2 regions of the Pseudomonas synxantha genome follow, and region 2 is predicted to be linked to the other one. Evidence: predicted binding sites of a transcription regulator. Region 2 holds the regulator's gene; the other holds the start of a gene.
What was found. The regulator sigma-54, encoded in region 2, starts transcription at its own class of promoters, with help from an activator protein. The targets are predictions, from matches to a motif close to ANTGGCATNNANNTTGCTNT.
Positions count from the first base shown of each region.

Region 1: the regulator sigma-54 is predicted to act here: its motif matches at 3,277-3,296, upstream of BLU48_RS03280 (CmpA/NrtA family ABC transporter substrate-binding protein).

Region 1 is NZ_LT629786.1:676,636-682,033, forward strand. Features, by position in the region: gene BLU48_RS03270 (nitrate/nitrite transporter) at 1-1,210, opposite strand, end outside; gene BLU48_RS03275 (ANTAR domain-containing response regulator) at 1,365-1,940, opposite strand; gene BLU48_RS03280 (CmpA/NrtA family ABC transporter substrate-binding protein) at 1,954-3,153, opposite strand; gene BLU48_RS03285 (hypothetical protein) at 3,400-3,642, shown strand; gene BLU48_RS03290 (FliM/FliN family flagellar motor switch protein) at 3,658-3,873, shown strand; gene BLU48_RS03295 (winged helix-turn-helix domain-containing protein) at 4,038-4,424, shown strand; gene BLU48_RS03300 (transglycosylase SLT domain-containing protein) at 4,417-4,878, shown strand; gene BLU48_RS03305 (quinone-dependent dihydroorotate dehydrogenase) at 4,965-5,398, shown strand, end outside.
Region 2 is NZ_LT629786.1:4,488,270-4,493,667, reverse strand. Features, by position in the region: gene BLU48_RS20850 (ZIP family metal transporter) at 1-422, shown strand, start outside; gene BLU48_RS20845 (HPr family phosphocarrier protein) at 444-716, opposite strand; gene rapZ (RNase adapter RapZ) at 733-1,590, opposite strand; gene ptsN (PTS IIA-like nitrogen regulatory protein PtsN) at 1,593-2,057, opposite strand; gene hpf (ribosome hibernation-promoting factor, HPF/YfiA family) at 2,068-2,373, opposite strand; gene BLU48_RS20825 (RNA polymerase factor sigma-54) at 2,448-3,941, opposite strand; gene lptB (LPS export ABC transporter ATP-binding protein) at 4,126-4,851, opposite strand; gene lptA (lipopolysaccharide transport periplasmic protein LptA) at 4,851-5,384, opposite strand; gene lptC (LPS export ABC transporter periplasmic protein LptC) at 5,371-5,398, opposite strand, start outside.

The sequences.
Region 1 (5,398 bases), 3.0 Mb from region 2:
AGACGCGTGCGGCGGTCACGGCGGCCGACCCCCAGGTGGTTCTCCAGCGCCGTTTCACACCATGCAGGCCGAACCAGGCCACCACACCGAGACTGGCAAACAACCATAGGGCCAGTTGATAACTGCCGGTACTCTGTTTGATCGCGCCCATTCCGGCGGCGAGGGCGAAGCCGCCGATGCCGCCAGCCATGCCGATCAAACCGGTCATGACGCCGATCTCATTACGAAAACGTTGCGGTACCAATTGGAATACCGCGCCATTGCCGGCACCAAGGCCGAGCATGGTGCAGACGAAAAGTGCCAGCGCCGCGTAGGAGTTGGGCAGGTTGAAACCCACTGCCGCAATGCAGATCACTGCCACGCTATACATGCCGAGCAGGGTCTTGATCCCGCCGAAACGATCCGCCAGGGCGCCGCCCAAGGGCCGCATCAGGCTGCCGCCGAACACGCAGGCGGCGGTGTAGTAGCCGGCAGTCACCGGGCTCAGGCCGTACTGGTCGTTGAAGTAGCCGGGCAGGGCGCTGGCCAGGCCGATAAAACCGCCGAAGGTCACGCTGTAGAAAAACATGAACCACCAGCTGTCGCGGTCACCCAGGGCTTTGAAGTAGTCGGCCATGGATTTGGCTTTCGGCCGCTCTGGGGCATTGCGTGCGAGCCAGGCGAACACGATCAGCGTCAGCACCAGCGGAATCAGCGCAAAGCCGAACACGTTGCTCCAGCCGAACGCGGCCGCAAGCACCGGTGCCAGCAATGCGGCGAACACGGTGCCGGAGTTACCGGCCCCGGCGATGCCCATGGCCTTGCCCTGGTGTTCCGCCGGGTACCACTGGGACGCCAAGGGCAGGGCGACCGCAAAGGAGGCACCGGCCATGCCCAGGAACAGGCCCAGCAGCAAGGCTTGCTCGTAGCTGTGGATCCCCAGTTTCCAGGCACAGAACAGCGCCACGATCACAATCACCTGGCCAATCAAACCTGCGGTCTTGGGCGATAGCTTATCGGCCAGCATGCCCATCAGAAAGCGCAGCAGCGCGCCGGCCAGGATCGGTGTCGCCACCACCAGGCCACGCTGTTGAGTGGTCAGCTGCAAGTCGGCGGCAATCTGCACCGCCAGCGGGCCCAGCAGGTACCAGACCATGAAGCTCAGGTCGAAATACAGGAACGCGGCGAACAGGGTCGGGGTGTGCCCGGATTTCCAGAAACTTGATTTCATCATGCACCTCAACGGTTGGGGGCTAGGGGACCAAAACGCAAAAAACGCCGCCACCAGGTTCGCGAGGGGCAAACCGGATGGGCGACGTCTTTGTCGTGGAGGGGCAACCGCCGTTGGCTACCTGTCAGGATTGTTTAGCAAGAGCTGAGCCAGATCAGCCGAGCAACTCGCTCATGGCAATAATCTGCTCCGCCACCTGGATCAGTTTCTGTTGGCGACTCATGGCCTGGCGGCGCATCAGGGTGTAGGCCTCTTCTTCATTGCAGTCCTTCATTTTCATCAACAGGCCCTTGGCCAACTCGATGCGCTTGCGCTCGGCCAACTGCTGGTCGCGGGCGTGCAGCTGGGCGCGCAGCGCCTGGTCGCTCTCGAAGCGGGCCATGGCCACGTCAAGGATCGGTTGCAGGCGCTGGGCCTGGATGCCTTCGATAATATAGGCACTGACCCCGGCCCTGATTGCCTGGCGCATCACGTTCGGGTCGTGCTCATCGGTAAACATCACGATGGGCCGGGGTTGGTCGCGGCTGACCAGCACCACTTGCTCCATCACATCGCGACCGGGTGACTCGGTATCGATCAGGATCACGTCCGGGCGCACCGTTTCGACGCGTGCGGGCAGGTCGATGGTCAGCCCCGACTCATCGATCACTTCGAAACCAGCCTCGGTCAGCGCAGCCTTGAGGCGCCCGACCTTGCGCGCAGTGTCATTGATCAACAGGATTCGCAGCATTGTCATACCCCTTTCAGCGCAGCGCTTGGCGGCTGGCGTCATCGGCCAGGGCATGCAGGCGGAAGCTGCGGGCGTAGCCGGCAGGGTCGGAGCCGTCCCAGGTCTTGCCGTCGATCAACTGGCTGCTGCGCATCTCTGAGTCGCTGGCGGCAATGCCCAGCGTCTCGGCCGCCCGGCGATACAGCGCCAGTTGCTGCACCTGCCGGGCGACGCCCAGGTAGTCAGGGTCTTCACGCAACAAGCCCCAGCGTCGGAACTGGGTCATGAACCACATACCGTCGCTGAGGTAGGGCAGGTTCACCTCGCCACCGGCGAAAAAACGCAATGCGTGGGGATCTTGCCACTGGTTGCCCAGGCCATCGTCATAGTTGCCCAGCAGTCGCGGCTCGATACAGTCCAGTGGGGCGTCCAGGTACTCGCGGGCACTGAGCAATTGCGCAGTGGAGCGGCGGTTTTCGCTGCCCTGTTCGATAAACCGGCTGGCCTCGAGGATCGCCATCACCAGCACGCGAGCGGTATTGGGATACTCGTCGACGAAGGCCTGGGTGCAGCCCAGGACTTTTTCCGGATGATCGGGCCAGATCGCCTGGCTGGTCGCCAGGGTAAAGCCTTGATTTTCCTTCACTGCGCTGGCGCTCCAGGGTTCGCCGACACAAAACCCCTCGATGCGCCCGGCTTGCAGGTGCGCAACCATCTGCGGTGGCGGCACCACTACGCTGTTCACATCCCGCAACGGATGAATGCCTTGGCTGGCCAGCCAGTAATACAACCACATGGCGTGGGTGCCGGTGGGAAATGTCTGGGCGAAGGTCAGTTTCGTCCGACTTTGGTGCACATGGCGTTCCAGTGCCTCAGGAGTGACCACACCCTGGGTTTGCAGGCCGCGGGACAGGTTGATGCTCTGGCCGTTCTGGTTCAGCCCCATCAGCACCGCCATGGGGCAGGGGGCGACACCGCCGATGCCCAGATGCACGGCATAGATCAGCCCGTAGAGACTGTGGGCGGCGTCCAGTTCGCCGCTGACCAGCTTGTCCCGCAGGTTGGCCCAGGACGACTGGCGCTTGAGATTCAGCGTGAGGCCATAGGGTTGGGCAAAGCCCTGGGTGGCGGCAACTACCAGCGAGGCGCAATCGGTCAATGCCATGAAGCCCAGATCGAGGCTGCTTTTTTCCGGGGCGTCACTGCCGTTTACCCAAGCCAGTGGATCGTTCATCAACACCTGCCTTTTTCCAGGAAAGCCGTGATTCCCTGGGGTGGCGGTGCAGGCCATTGCAGGGTAACCACGCCTATGTACGTAGGCTCGCCGAGTCTTTGGCGCGGGCCTGTTACAGAGTGCATAGCAAGGCACATGCCATGGGCTGGAGGGTGGGTTCTGCCGTCAGCTTTCCATCATGATTGAACCTCGTGCGCCTCGCAGTATGGCCGCTTCTTCAAGCCATACAGCCCGGGAATATCTACGGTGCACGCTGATTCATCTGTAACGATCAAATACCGCTTGCTGTACCTCGGGCTGATCTGTGGCGTGTTGTTGCCGGGCAGTCGAGCTGCCTGGTGCGAGGCGTACCAGGCACGGTATGAAGGCCTGCGCACCTTCAGCCGTGCCCCATTGCCGCCCACGACCTTACTGGCGCAGTTGACCACCGCGCAACTTGCGCGTGTGCAACGTGCGTTCCTGCAAACAGATCCTGAGTTTTCCCCCTGAAAAAGGCCTTTGTCCATGCACCTGGAAATACTGTTGCAGGAGCAACTGATCAGCCGCAAGCGTCTGGCTGCGTTCGCACCGGGGAAGGTGCTGCCCTTGGATCCGGGGGTAACCCGATGTGTGGAGGTGCGGGTCAATGGGCAACTGATGGCATTGGGTGAGCTGGTGCAACTGGAGGACCGGCTGGGAGTGGAGTTGCAGGAGACCTATCAGGAGTGGATCTCTCAATAAGGGCGGGTAGCGAATTGTCCTACCGGAGGGTGCAAAAAAAAGTCGGCTGAATGGGTTTTGTCCTAGCGCGGGCCGAAGTGCCGATTTCTATAGTTGTGACATTGGCGCGAGCTGGCACAGGAAATAAGGATTTTGAATGGCAGTAGTCGAATGCAGAGGTGTGTATGGTCGTCGTGACTGCTGAACCTGCGACTTCCCTGGTCTTTGCTCGCTGGACTTTGCATGGCGATGGCCGGTTGACGGGCGGGCACGCGGATATTCAGTTGCCACCCAAGGAGGGGCAGGTTCTGCGTCTGCTGCTGGCCTCCGGTGGCACGTTGATGACCAAGGACCGTTTGTTGGAACTGGCCTGGTCCCGGGGCGAGGTGGCCGATGAGTCACTGACGCGATGCATTTACTCCCTGCGCAAGCACCTGGGTGCTGACAAAGGGTTTATCAAGACGATCTACGGCAAGGGGTATCGCTTTACCTGCCCGGTGCGGGTGGTGAGCGACCCATCAAGGCGCGTTGTGCACGTGTGCTCATTCTGCGGTCAGGCCAGCAATGCTTAAGGGGGGAAGCAGGAGCCTGCTGTTCGGCTTGCTGATGGGCAGCAACCAGGCACTGGCCTATTGCTGGGACGAAATGGCCCGGCGACACGATCTGGAACCTGAGTTGTTGCAGGCCATCGCTGCGGTAGAGTCGGGTTACCGCTCCCAGGCCATGAACTACACCAACCGCAACGGCACGCGTGATATCGGCCTGATGCAGATCAACAGCATCCACCTGCCGCGTTTGCTCAAGCAGGGCATTACCGAAGAGCGTCTGCTGAACGAGCCCTGCCTGTCAGTGGAGGTCGGTGCCTCGATCCTGGCTGAGTTTATCCAGCGTTTCGGATATAACTGGACGGCGGTGGGTGCCTACAACGTCGGGCCGGGTTCAGGCCCGCAGCGTGAGGCACTACGCCTGCGGTACGCGGAAAGGATCTGGGTGCGTTATGAAGCGCTGGTTTCGCAGCGTCAATGAGATCAGCGCGGCGCGCCTCGCATGCGGCCCGCCACCCCGGCTATAATCGGCGCCACCTTTTGCCGCCATCCGAGTCTAGCCCGCCCATGTATACCTTGGCCCGCCAGCTGTTGTTCAAACTCTCCCCGGAAACCTCCCACGATCTGTCCCTGGACCTGATCGGTGCCGGTGGCCGCCTGGGACTCAATGGCCTGGTATGCAAGGCGCCGGCGAAAATGCCGGTGTCGGTGATGGGGCTGGATTTCCCTAACCCGGTCGGCCTGGCAGCCGGCCTGGACAAGAACGGCGCGGCCATCGATGGGTTCGCGCAGCTGGGGTTCGGCTTTGTCGAAATCGGCACCGTGACCCCGCGGCCACAACCGGGCAATCCCAAACCACGCATTTTCCGCTTGCCGGAAGCCGAGGCGATCATCAATCGCATGGGTTTCAACAATCTGGGCGTCGACCATCTGCTGGCGCGGGTCCAGGCGGCGAAGTACACAGGCATCCTTGGTATCAACATTGGCAAGAACTTCGATAC
Region 2 (5,398 bases):
TATTTGTGTTTGCCATCATCGCTCACAATATTCCAGAGGGTATGGCTGTGGGTGTCTCGGCGGGTGGTGGCATGCCAGATGCAGACAGCCTGGCCATGGGCATTGCTTTGCAGGACGTACCGGAGGGCCTGGTGATTGCGCTGGTGCTGGCTGGGGCGGGGATGTCGCGGGTCAAAGCGTTTCTGATCGGCGCGGCGTCAGGCTTGGTCGAGCCGGTATTCGCGGTGCTTTGTGCCTGGTTGGTGAGCCTGGCCGAGGTGCTATTGCCCTTGGGCCTGGCGCTGGCCGCCGGTGCGATGCTGTTGGTGGTGACCCACGAAGTGATCCCCGAATCGCGGCGAAATGGTCACGAAAAGCTCGCCAGCCTCGGGCTGTGTATCGGGTTTTGCCTGATGATGGTGATGGATACGGCGTTGGGATGAGGCTCGCTGCTACTTCAGAGGTTATTCGCCTTCGTCGAAGTAGTTATTGATCAACTCAACCAATGCCGCCATCGCTTCGTCTTCTTGCTCGCCTTCGGTCTTCAGGTGAATCTTGGTGCCCTTGCCGGCCGCCAGCATCATCATCGCCATGATGCTCTTGCCATCGACCATGGATTCCGGTGTACGACCAGCGCGGATCTGACAAGGGTACTTCCCGGCCACGCCGACGAATTTGGCCGAGGCCCGGGCGTGCAGGCCCAGCTTGTTGATGATTTCAATTTCCCGAGCCGGCATCGCAGTGGTGTTCCTTTCAGCTAAGGTCGCGGTGGCGGACCTGGACGTTCTTGAGGGTTTGTTGCAGCACCTGGCCCAGCCGTTCCGTCAGATAGACGGAGCGATGGTGGCCGCCAGTGCAGCCAATGGCAATGGTGACATAGGCGCGGTTGCTCGCGGCAAAGCGCGGTAACCATTTGAGCAGGTAGCTGGAGATGTCCTGGAACATCTCTTCTACATCCGGTTGCGCGGCCAGGTAATCGATCACCGGTTGGTCCAATCCGGACTGATCACGCAGTTCTGGCTTCCAATAGGGATTGGGCAGGCAGCGCACATCAAACACCAGGTCGGCATCCACCGGCATGCCACGTTTGAAACCGAATGATTCGACCAGGAACGCAGTTCCGGGCTCTGGCTGGTTCAGCAGGCGCAGCTTGATCGCATCGCGCAGCTGATACAGGTTCAGATTGGTGGTGTTGATCTTAAGATCAGCCAGATCAATGATCGGCCCCAGCAACTTGGTCTCGTCCTGGATGGCTTCGGCCAGGGAGCGGTTGGCGCTGCTGAGCGGGTGGCGGCGACGAGTTTCTGAGAAACGTTTGAGAAGCGTTTCTTCGTCGGCATCCAAGTACAGTACATCGCAATGAATATGCTTGGCGCGCACTTCTTCCAGCAGTTCCGGAAACCGCGAGAGGTGGCTGGGCAGGTTGCGGGCATCGATAGACACAGCGACCAGGGGTTGCGCCAATTCAGTATGGATCAGTGCGCGTTCCGCCAGCTCCGGCAGCAGGCCGGCGGGCAAATTGTCGATGCAATAGAAACCGTTGTCCTCAAGGACGTTGAGGGCGGTGCTTTTACCTGAGCCGGAACGGCCGCTGACGATGATCAAACGCATGATTACTGCCCGTTTTGTTCATCCAGGACGACCTGATACAGGGCCTGATTGGTCTTGGCACTGCGCAGTTTTTCGCGTACTTCCTTGCGATCAAGCATGCTGGCGATCTGCCTTAGCAGTTCCAGATGCGCATCGGTGGCGGCTTGCGGGACCAGTAATACGAACAGCAGGTCGACCGGGGCACCGTCGATGGCGTCGAAATCGATCGCAGCTTCCAAGTGCAGCAGGGCGCTCACGGGTGTATCACAGCCTTTGAGGCGGCAGTGAGGGATGGCGATGCCGTTGCCAAAACCGGTGGAGCCGAGTTTTTCACGGGCAATCAACGCCTCGAAGACATCTTGCATCTCCAGACCCGGCACTTCGCGGTGGATCAGGTTGGCAATTTGTTCGAGGGCTTTTTTCTTGCTGCCGCCCGGCGCGTTCACGAGGGAACGGCCGGGGGTCAGGATGGTTTCAAGTCGGATCATGGGGGGAGAGTTAACGACCTGTGCCTTGGAGCAGGCTCAGATTCTTTTCCTTATGCTTTTTGAGTTGGCGGTCGAGCTTGTCGGTGAGCAAGTCAATCGATGCATACATGTCTTCATGCTCGGCATTGGCAACCACTTCACCACCAGGTATCTGGAGGGTCGCTTCGATCTTCTGCTGAAGCTTGTCAACCTTCATGATGACCTGCACGTTGGTGATCTTGTCGAAATGTCCTTCAAGCTTCCTCAGCTTCTGCTCGACATAGTCGCGCAGTGGAGGGGTGACTTCTACATGGTGTCCACTGATGTTGACTTGCATACAGCTTCTCCTTCGTTGCCAGTGCATAAAGCGGCAGGCAAGACGCCTGCCACTGGAACGCTATGGCCCGCCCGTCACATCAAACGCTTACGCTCGCTGGAAGGCGCGATCCCGAGGGACTCGCGGTACTTGGCGACGGTTCGACGGGCGACCTGAATGCCTTGTGCCTCCAGTAAACCAGCGATCTTGCTGTCACTCAACGGCTTTTTCTGATTTTCCGCGGCAACCAGTTTCTTGATGATCGCGCGGATCGCTGTGGACGAGCATTCACCGCCTTCGGAGGTACTGACGTGGCTGGAGAAAAAGTATTTCAGCTCATAAATACCCCGTGGGGTATGCATGAATTTCTGCGTGGTCACCCGGGAAATCGTCGATTCATGCATGCCGACCGCTTCGGCGATATCGTGCAGGACCAAAGGCTTCATGGCTTCGTCGCCGTATTCCAGGAAACCGCGCTGGTGCTCGACGATCTGGGTCGCCACCTTCATCAGGGTTTCGTTACGGCTTTGCAGACTCTTGATGAACCAGCGCGCTTCCTGCAACTGGTTGCGCATGAAGGTGTTGTCGGCGCTGGTATCGGCGCGGCGCACAAAACCGGCATATTGCGGGTTGACCCGCAGGCGGGGCACCGACTCCTGGTTCAGCTCCACCAGCCAACGCTCGTTGTCCTTGCGCACGATCACGTCGGGGACGACGTATTCGGCTTCGCTGGACTCGATTTGCGAGCCCGGGCGCGGGTTGAGGCTCTGCACCAGCTCGATGACCTGGCGCAATTCATCTTCCTTGAGCTTCATGCGGCGCATCAGCTGGCTGTAGTCGCGGCTGCCCAGCAGGTCGATATAGTCCGACACCAGGCGCTTGGCTTCGGCCAGCCAAGGCGTCTTGGCCGGCAACTGGCGCAATTGCAGCAGCAGGCACTCGCTGAGGGTGCGGGCGCCAATGCCGGCGGGCTCGAATTGCTGGATGCGATGCAGGACGGCTTCGATTTCGTCCAGTTCGATGTCCAGCTCCGGGTCAAAGGCTTCAAGAATCTCGTCGAGGGTCTCGTCCAGGTAGCCCTGGTTGTTGATGCAGTCGATCAGGGTGACCGCGATCAGGCGATCGGTGTCGGACATCGGTGCCAGGTTCAGTTGCCACAACAAATGACTCTGCAGGCTCTCGCCGACAGAGGTACGGGTGGTGAAGTCCCACTCGTCATCGTCATTGCTCGGCAGGCTGCTGGCGCTGGTCTGGTACACGTCTTCCCACGCGGTATCCACGGGAAGCTCGTTGGGAATGCGTTCGTTCCATTCGCCGTCCTCGAGGTTATCCACCGTCGGGGCGGTTTCCTGGTAGGAGGGTTCCTGCACGTCGGGGTTGGGTTTTTGCTCGATGTTATCGGCCAGCGGGTCGGCATTGTCGAAGTCGTCGCCTTCTTCCTGGCGTTCGAGCATCGGATTGGACTCCAGGGCCTCCTGGATTTCCTGTTGCAGGTCCAGGGTCGACAATTGGAGCAGGCGGATGGCCTGTTGCAGCTGCGGTGTCATCGTCAGCTGCTGGCCCATTCTCAGGACTAGCGATGGTTTCATGGCAGGGGCTTAACACCTTATTCGCCGGCGCAATGCGCCATCCACGACAGGGCGCGTGAGCGCCAAACATAAGCAAATTATATGCCTGATCTCGGGGGCTTTGCCTAGAGCGCGGTAACAATAAAAAAGCCAAGGTTTCTATTGACTCCTGCGCGCTCCAGGAAAATCCGCGATACCACCGTGCCTACAGGCGGAACTCGTGACCCAGGTACACTTCCTTGACCAGCTCGTTGGCCAGGATAGTCTCGGCATCGCCTTCGGCAATCAGTTGGCCGTCGTTGACGATATAAGCCGTTTCGCAGATATCGAGTGTCTCGCGCACGTTATGGTCGGTGATCAGCACGCCAATGCCCTTGGCCTTGAGATGGTGGATGATCTGCTTGATATCGCCCACCGAGATCGGGTCGACACCGGCAAACGGTTCATCCAGCAAGATGAACTTGGGCGCGGTCGCCAGGGCGCGGGCGATTTCCACGCGACGACGCTCGCCACCGGACAGGCTCATGCCGAGGTTGTCGCGAATATGGTTGATGTGGAATTCCTGCAGCAGGCTTTCCAGCTCTTTGCGGCGACCATCGCGATCGAGCTCCTTGCGGGTCTCCAGGATCGCCATGATGTTGTCGGCCACCGACAGTTTGCGGAAGATCGACGCTTCTTGCGGAAGATAGCCGATACCGGCGCGGGCACGTCCGTGCATTGGCTGGTGGCTGACGTCCAGGTCGTCGATCAATACGCGGCCCTGGTCCGCCTGGACCAGCCCGACGATCATATAGAAGCAGGTGGTCTTGCCGGCACCGTTGGGGCCGAGCAGGCCGACGATCTGGCCGCTGTCGATCGACAGGCTGACGTCGCGTACCACCTGGCGGCTTTTATAGGCCTTGGCCAGGTGCTGGGCTTTCAGGGTCGCCATTACTCGGCCTTCTTCTTCGGCTGGATAACCATGTCGATACGCGGACGAGGTGCGGTGACCTTGTTGCCATTGGCGCGGCCGGCCTGGGCGACCTGGGGCTGGGTGTTGTAGACGATCTTCTCGCCTTCGGTCGAGTTACCGTCGGCGCTCAGCACCTTGGCCTGGTCGATCAGTACAATGCGATTTTGCTGGGCATGGTATTGAATGGTCTTGCCGTAGCCCTTCATCGGGCCTGGATCTTCTGCCTTCTGCTTCTGTTCGAAGTAAGCGAGGTTGCCCACTGAGGTCACGACATCGATATCGCCGGCCTGGGTACGCGTCAGTGTCACCGTATTACCGGTGATCTTCATCGAGCCCTGGGTGATGATCACGCCGCCGGTATAGGTGGCGACACCTTGCTTGTCATCCAGCTGCGCATCGTCAGCCGAGATGTGGATCGGTTGCTGGCTATCGTTCGGCAGAGCCCAGGCGCTCACGCTTCCCAGTGCTGCGCCCAGACCGAGCAAAATAGGGAGGGTTTTAACGAGCCTCATACTGTCCTCTTACG